Linked DNA regions of Spartinivicinus marinus. The protein of the gene in region 2 interacts with the protein of the main gene of each other region in a pairwise test. Links are inferred from orthologs where the notes say so. Each region holds a gene or a part of one and is shown on either strand. Other genes may lie near its edges.

What was found. The genes of interacting proteins can lie anywhere in the genome.
Region 1: the proteins of malT (region 2) and dnaJ interact in binary tests that used the Escherichia coli proteins (3 or more experiments, as listed by UniProt). The link is inferred for Spartinivicinus marinus from one-to-one orthologs.

Annotation. Positions count from the first base shown.
Region 1 is NZ_JAPJZK010000001.1:3,796,075-3,799,591, forward strand. The notes cover bases 1-2,848. They hold dnaJ (molecular chaperone DnaJ), read left to right. Parts: upstream 1-771; coding sequence 772-1,926; downstream 1,927-2,848. Other genes in these bases: dnaK (molecular chaperone DnaK), read left to right, coding at 1-639; dapB (4-hydroxy-tetrahydrodipicolinate reductase), read left to right, coding at 1,938-2,741. Outside these bases: carA (glutamine-hydrolyzing carbamoyl-phosphate synthase small subunit), read left to right, coding at 3,044-3,517.
Region 2 is NZ_JAPJZK010000001.1:4,364,821-4,369,443, forward strand. What follows is about bases 728-4,010. They hold malT (HTH-type transcriptional regulator MalT), read right to left. Parts: upstream 3,682-4,010; coding sequence 928-3,681; downstream 728-927. Outside these bases: OQE68_RS19530 (alpha-glucosidase), read right to left, coding at 1-401; OQE68_RS19540 (maltoporin), read left to right, coding at 4,095-4,623. UniProt on the Escherichia coli protein: Positively regulates the transcription of the maltose regulon whose gene products are responsible for uptake and catabolism of malto-oligosaccharides.

The DNA.
Region 1 (3,517 bases), 570 kb from region 2 along the record:
GAAGACAACCAGACAGCGGTAACTATTCATGTCTGTCAGGGCGAGCGGAAGCGTGCGCAAGAAAATAAGTCGCTTGGTCGCTTTGACTTAAGTGATATTCCTCCTGCACCACGTGGCGTGCCACAGGTTGAAGTAAGCTTTGATATTGATGCAAATGGTATTTTGCATGTGTCTGCGAAAGATAAAGCAACAAATAAAGAGCAATCTATCGTTATCAAGGCATCTAGCGGTTTGTCAGATGATGAAATTGATAAAATGGTGCGTGATGCAGAGGCCCACGCTGAGGAAGATCGTAAGTTCGAAGAGCTAATCGGTGTTCGTAACACAGCTGACTCTATGATTCATGCAACTCGCAAGACTTTAGAAGAAGCAAAAGACAAAGTTACTGCGGACGAAAAAGAGAATATTGAAAAAGCCATTAGCGAACTTGAAGAAGTCGTGAAAGGTGATGACAAAGAAGCGATTGAAGCAAAAACAAAGGCGCTAACAGATGCCTCAGCTAACCTGGCACAAAAGCTGTATGCTGAGCAAGCAGCAGATGGTCAGGCACAGCAGCCGCAAAATGAAGCTGCAGACGATAAAAAAGCTGAAGACGCTGTTGATGCAGAGTTTGAAGAAGTTAAAGATGACAATAAGTAGTTGCCTTTGGCAAACGTGTTGTCTATAGCAGTCTGACCAACGCGGGAGGGATCTCCCGCGTTGTTGTTTCTGTGATAAGGAGACTGCACTGAATTATTATTAACCAGTGAACTAACTGGCAGGTTATTGTTTATGGCCAAGCGTGATTACTATGAGGTGCTCGGGGTTGCCAAAGATGCCTCGGAGCGGGATCTAAAAAAAGCTTATCGCCGGATGGCGATGAAGTACCATCCTGATCGTAACCCTGACGATAAGGATTCTGAAAATAAGTTTAAAGAGGTTAATGAAGCCTTTGAAATCTTATCCGATTCTCAAAAACGGGCTGCATATGATCAGTATGGCCATGCAGGGGTTGATCCTAGCCAAGGTGCTGGAGGGTTTGGCGGCTTTGGTGCGGGAGGCGCTGGTAGCTTCAGTGATATTTTTGGTGACGTATTTGGGGATATTTTTGGTGGCGGCGGCGGTGGTGGTCGTAGCCAGAGTAGTGTTCAGCGAGGAGCTGACTTACGCTACTCCTTGGAGTTAGAGCTAGAAGAGGCGGTTAAAGGCGTAAGCAAAAAAATTCGCATTCCTACCCAGGTGGAGTGTGGTACTTGTGATGGCTCAGGTGCGAAAAAAGGCTCTAAGCCTGAAACCTGTACTACTTGTGGTGGTATAGGCCAGGTAAGAATGCAGCAGGGCTTCTTCTCTGTACAGCAAACCTGTCCTGCTTGTCATGGTAGCGGGAAAGTAATTAAAGACCCATGTCATTCATGCCATGGCTCTGGACGAACGGAAGAATATAAGACGCTATCGGTTAAGGTGCCAGCAGGTGTTGATAGTGGCGACAGAATTCGCTTAGCGGGTGAAGGTGAGGCTGGGTTTAATGGAGGACCTCCTGGCGACTTGTATGTGCAAGTTTATGTTAAGGATCACCCTATTTTCCATCGAGACGGTAAACATCTTTATTGCGAAGTGCCGATTAGCATCATTGATGCGGCCTTGGGTGGAGAGCTGGAGGTGCCTACCTTGGATGGTCGAGTCAAATTGAAAGTGCCACCTGAAACCCAAACTGGCAAGCTATTCAGGTTAAGGAATAAAGGAGTAATACCTGTTCGTGGAGGCTCTCAAGGTGACTTACTGTGTCGGGTAGTGGTGGAAACGCCAGTAAATCTAACAGTCAAACAGAAAGAGTTATTAAAAGAGCTTCAAGATTCCTTTGAAGCAGAAGGCCATCATCGGCAGTCGCCAAAAAAGACTTCGTGGTTTGAAAATGTCAAAAACTTCTTTGGTGACATGAAGGTTTAGGGGGAGTGAGCATGACCCGAATAGGGGTAGTAGGTGTATCTGGTCGGATGGGTAAAGCATTGGTAGAAGCTTGCCAGAATGACCAACAAGTTGAACTCACCCTGGCTGTACAAAGAACTGGTAGTAGCTTGATTGGTGTTGATGTAGGTGAGTTGGCGGGTGTTGGTAAAGTTGGTCTGATTGTAGTTGATAATCTTGTAGAGCAGATCAGTCAGGTTGACGTAGTAATCGACTTCACTCGTCCTGATTTCACCTTAGCTAATCTGGAAATTTGTAAGGCACATAAAAAGCCAATGGTCATAGGTACCACTGGCTTTTCTGATGAAGAAAAACAGCAAATTCAACAGGCAGGGAATGCTATTCCTATTGTGTTAGCGCCAAATACTAGTGTTGGAGTTAACTTGAGCTTGAAGTTGCTGCAACTGGTAGCTCAAGTCATGGGTGATGAGGCTGATATTGAAATTGTGGAAGCTCATCATCGTCATAAAGTGGATGCGCCTTCAGGCACAGCCTTGCGAATGGGTGAAGCAGTTGCAGATGCCCTTGGTCGAGATTTGTCTCAGTGCGCTGTTTATGGGCGTGAAGGTATCACAGGTGAACGTGATCCGCAGACGATTGGTTTTGCCACTGTCCGTGCAGGCGATATTGTGGGCGAGCACACAGTAATGTTTGCAACTGAAGGTGAGCGCCTGGAAATTACCCATAAAGCCAGTAGCCGACAAACTTTTGCTAAGGGAGCACTGAGAGCGGCGAAATGGCTTCAGCAACAACCAGCCGGTTTTTATGATATGCAGGATGTGCTGGCATTAAATTAAATTTTTGCTAGACCAAACAGATGGGTTCATATAAAATTCCGTCAATTTGTGCCGACTGAACGGTTAAGGTTTGTACGTAGTTGGTAATTGTTATAATTAAGTCAGTTGTCGACTATATTTATTTCATTAAATAGCGCAAGCCTTAAAGCTCTTTATCAATGAGTAAGTTATTTAAAAGGCGATATTAAATATCCCAAAAAAATAGCTGCTCGCAGAAAAGCGGGATGAAACATTTTGTTACATCTCGCTTTTTTATGGCCTACAAAAATGTTTGGTTAATTTATTTACAGGGGAGATTTTCATTGGCTAAGGCAGCAATTCTCGCTCTCGAAGATGGCAGTATTTTTCGAGGGGTTGCCATCGGCGCTGAAGGTTACGCCAGTGGTGAAGTAGTTTTTAATACTGCAATGACAGGCTATCAAGAAATTCTCACTGATCCCTCCTATGCCCGCCAGCTTGTTACGCTTACTTATCCTCATATTGGAAATACCGGAACTAATCAACAAGATGAAGAATCTTCCCAAATTTGGGCAGGTGGCTTGATTATCCGTGATTTGCCATTGTTAGCTAGCAACTGGCGAAATGAGCAGTCTTTATCGGACTACTTGGCTGAGCGAAATATTGTTGCGATTGCTGAAATTGATACCCGCCGGCTAACTCGTTTATTACGAGAAAAAGGTACACAAAACGGTTGCATTATAGCAGGCGAAAACTTAGATGAGGACAAAGCAATTGCTTTGGCAAAAGACTTTCCTGGCTTAAAAGGAATGGATTTA
Region 2 (4,623 bases):
TTTGGGTCTGCCCAAACATACCAGTCTGTTTTAGGGTTATCTATGCTGCGACGACTTTCTTTAAACCAAGGGTGTTGATCAGAGGTATGGCTCATGACCTGATCAATAATGACTTTTAGACCATGACTATGAGCTGTTTTTAGTAATTGATCAAAGTCGTCTAATGTGCCAAAAATTGGATCAACATCGCGGTAGTTGGCAATGTCATAACCAAAGTCTTTCATCGGTGAGGTAAAAAAAGGCGACAACCAAATAGCATCGACATGAAGACTGGCAATATAATCCATTTTTTGGGTAATGCCTGCTAAGTCACCGATACCATCCTGATTGGAATCAAAAAAGCTACGTGGATAGACTTGATAAATGACCCCACCACGCCACCATTCTTGTTGTGATTGCATATGATGTGCTCTTTTTTATAGGAGTAATATTTAGCCAAAGCGAATCATTCGCGAAGGGTATAGTTAATGCTATTTTGAGCTGAAAGGCTGTTTTAGGCATCCTCCTAGCTAATCTTTTTTTGGGGGGAGTTAGGGGGATGAGAAAGTGCAGGGCTTATTATCGTTTCTACTACTGTTTAAATAAAGCCTGCTCACCCTAAGAGGCTGTCGCAAAAGCTAGCGGATATGGGGTGACAGGGTGTTCTGTAGCTGCGACAAGGAAGTCGCTTTAGTTCTTGATGGGCCAGGGATGGCACTTCAAGAGCGGCATAAGAATATCCTGTTATTCCGTATCAGACACTAGACTTATTTTCAACACCTTCCTAAGTAGGTAGGGTATCAAGCAGTAGGATATTTTTCCGCCGCTCTACAAGGCCATCCTTGGCCTTTAGAGCTAAAAAGGCATCCATGCCTTAGCTGCAAAATAACCTACTACTTCATACCTTAACCTAATGTACGATTGAAACGCTGAGAATCCCCCTAAATATTATTCACGAAGCGTATAAATAGGCTGTAGTAGCTGCTCAGCCAGCGCTTTGGCTTCCTGCCGGTTAGCGACATTTAATTTCTGATAAAGGCTGCGAATATGGGTTTTGATTGTACTGTGAGCAACAGCTAGTTTATCAGCTATTTGCTCATTCCCTAAGCCTGTATAAATCAGATTAAGTACTTGCCATTCCCGTTTAGTCAGTGGGGTGGTTTTTAATAATTCCGGTACATTAGGTTGCGATAAAATATCGTCAATGACTGCTTCATCAATAGAGAGCTTGTTCTGTTGACTGAGACTAGGCTGTTGCCGGGATAACTCAATTAACCGTTCTGCTCGCTGTTGAGAAAGGGGCTCAAGTGGTTGTTCTTTGATTAATGCTTTTAGCATGATAACCAGCAGTTTACCTAACCGTAAAAAACTGCCAATAAAGCCTGTGGTGTTGGCTAGCTGAAGGGCTTGATGGAGATGGTTTAATGCTTGCTCTCGCTGTTCTTGAAGCCAATAAGCATGAGCGAGGCAAATATGGTTACGATTTTGGTCAGTAACGAGTTGATAACGAATGGCTTGCTGTTGTAAATCATTAAGTAAATCAATAGCTGTTGTATAGTGTTTTAAATAAATATCAGCTCTTGCGATGTTCCTGGCCTGACATTGTACAAAGTGGTTTGTAGCAGATGACACTTCATGGGTTTGTTGTTGCCACTGATAAATAAGATCCTGTTGATCTGTTGCATGCCAATAAGTAAGCAGGGTCGCTTCAGCATTTGCTTGCCAGTCGCGGTGGTAAGTTTCTTTCTCCAACAACTGCTGTACAGTGGCTAGATAATCAGTACACAACGATCGGTCACCTTGGGCTAATGCGACTTTAGCAAGCAACACATAACATTGCATAGACCACTTTTTATCTTGCTGAGTTAAACTATTAATGCCTTCCAAAGCACTTTTTTCGGCGGCAGCCAAATTGTGCCATTCCCATAAAACCTGAGCACGGGCCCGATGGATAAACTCCATGGTTGGCAGGTGAGCCACTTGGTGTTCATTGGCGTATTGAATGGCTTTGTCCTGAATACGATAGGCTTTTTGCAGATAGCCTTGGGCGACGCTAATTTCTGATTGTTGGCATAAAGTCCAAAGGACGATTTGGCTCGCCTGACGTTGTTGAGCCAGCTCTTCAACTGTTTCCATTAATTGCTGGGCTTTGGTGAGTTTGCCTTGGCAGAATTGTGCTTCGCCCAGGGCCGATAGTGCGGCAATTCTAGCCCTATGGCGCTTCTCTGGTAATAGCGCTAATGCTTTAGCGGCAAGCTGATGCGCCTGCTCAGGGTGGTCTTGGTTCATTGCCACTTGAGCCTGCACGGTGGCAAATTCGCCTTCAACAATTTGCCACTGACTGGCTTCTAACTGCTGGGGGAGAATTGCTTCTGCCCGTTTTAAAAGAAGCGCTACTTGCGCGTATTGATATTGTCCCTGCGCAATCCAGGCCGCTAACATGGTTAACCTAGCACTGCTAGCGATTACGTTATCGGCCAGTTTAGCAAGTGCTTGCTGGAGCAGTTGAAGCTGGCCCTGTTGATAGAAAGACCAGCCATGTTGTTCTAAAAGCTTGGCAACTGTCTCAAGATGATTAGCTTGTTGGGCATGTTTAAGCGCTTCTTCTGGGTATCCTGCTTGGCTCCATGCTTCACAGGCTTTTAAATGGAGTGAATTAATTTGCTGTGGTTTTTCTTTAGTCAGTTGATGGCACAGAAAGTTGGCAAATAGAGGATGATAACGGTACCACTGACGTAAATTATCTTGGGGAATTAAAAAAAGCCCCCGCTTTTCTATTTGTTCCAATAAAGCCTGTGCGTGGGGATAACCTGTCAAGGTACTGGCGATTTGCTGGTTAAAGCGCTCAAGGATAGCGGTTTGCAGTAAAAAGTCTTTAAGTTCAGAAGAAACCTGGGCTAAGACTTCTTCGGCTAAATAGTCCAAAATAACGGCATGGCCCTGAGCGAGCGCATTAGCCAAGTCAGAAAAACCTTTTGCATTATCTGCAGAAAGCGTCATTAGTTGTAGAGCAGGTGGCCAGCCTTCCACATGTTGTAATAAATCACTCACCTGGGTTGATGTGATCTGAAAGGGCAAATATTGCTCAAAAAATTGTTGGGTATCACTCAGTGAAAAAGCCAGTTGGCCAGCCGTTAATTCTAATAATTGACCTTTTAATTTTAAATTACTAATACCCAGTGGGGGTATGCTGCGACTAGTAATAATTATTTGCCATTGACTGGGTAAATGTTTAATTAGAAAGCTGATCCCCTGATGAATTTTCTCATTATTAATTAGGTGGTAGTCATCTAAAACCAGGGTTAATGGTGAGATCTGTTGTTGCGATAACTCACTAAATAATTGAGAAAACAGTAGCTCTAAATTATTAATTTGTCCGCGCATGGCGCTAGCTAGTGTATGTGTACTACAGTCTATAGCCTGCTTTAAACTTGCTAACAGATAGGCTGCAAAACGGGTAGGTTCGTTATCAGCTATATCAAGCGAGTACCAAGCAACAGGAGCGGGAGATTCAGCCAGCCAATGGCTAGTCAAGGTGGTTTTTCCATACCCCGCAGGTGCATGGACTAACACTAATTTAGCCGTGTGATGGCTTGCCAGTAACTGGTTAAGTGACGATCTAACCAATATTTTACTGGCGATTTCTGGCACTGATATTTTTGAGGGCAATAAAATAAATGGGTCGTTGCCTTCGTATGTCATAGTATTACTCGAAACTACAATACTCTATCAATGAGTATTTATTGGCCACTTATATATAAGGGTACCTCTATAAGTGTGCTTTTTTAGAGGTTACCCATTAATTATTCTTATCTATTTCGTCAACCTAACAGGTTGATAAATTATCTGCAAGGAAGTTAATCATTACTTATTGGTAGTTTATTAACACCCTGTACCTGTTAAAGATATTCACTACGCCATTATTCTACGCCCCCAATAATAAGCTAAGGGAGGATGTATTAGATGACTTGAGTCGTCATGATGAATACACTTGCCTTTGCTACGAGGTAATGCATAAAACGGACATTACTACACGGATACGTTATAGATCAAAAGCACCCTTGCCTGTAGTAGGTGCTAATTATTCGGCAAAAGCTGTGAAGGTACCAATTATCATGTCAAGTAATAATAAAAGTGTTGTTTCATATTTTCACCTTAAACCCATCTCAACCTGGCTAGCGGCATCATTATTGACTGTTTCTGCAGGGCAGGCCTTGGCGGTTGATTTCCATGGCTATATTCGATCCGGTATTGGTACGACGTTGGGGGGAGGGGATCAAGCCTGTTTTAAAGCCAGGGGAGCTAGTGCAAAGTATCGGTTAGGGAATGAATGTGAAACTTATGCAGAAATTGGTTTGGGGCAGGAATTATACAATGAAGGTGGAAGGCGCTTTTATGTTGATACCATGATTGCTTATGTGTCTAATCAGGCCAATGACTGGGAGCCATTAGATGGGAGTGATGACGTTGGGGGAGGAAAAGGCTCATTAAGACAAATGTATGTAAAAGGGGAAAATGTCATTGATGCTTTGCCAGGCGCTACCCTATGGGCTGGTAAACGTTATTATCAACGTCATGATGTACATATCAACGATTATTATTATTGGGATGTATCAGGACCTGGTGCTGGTATCGAAGGGATAG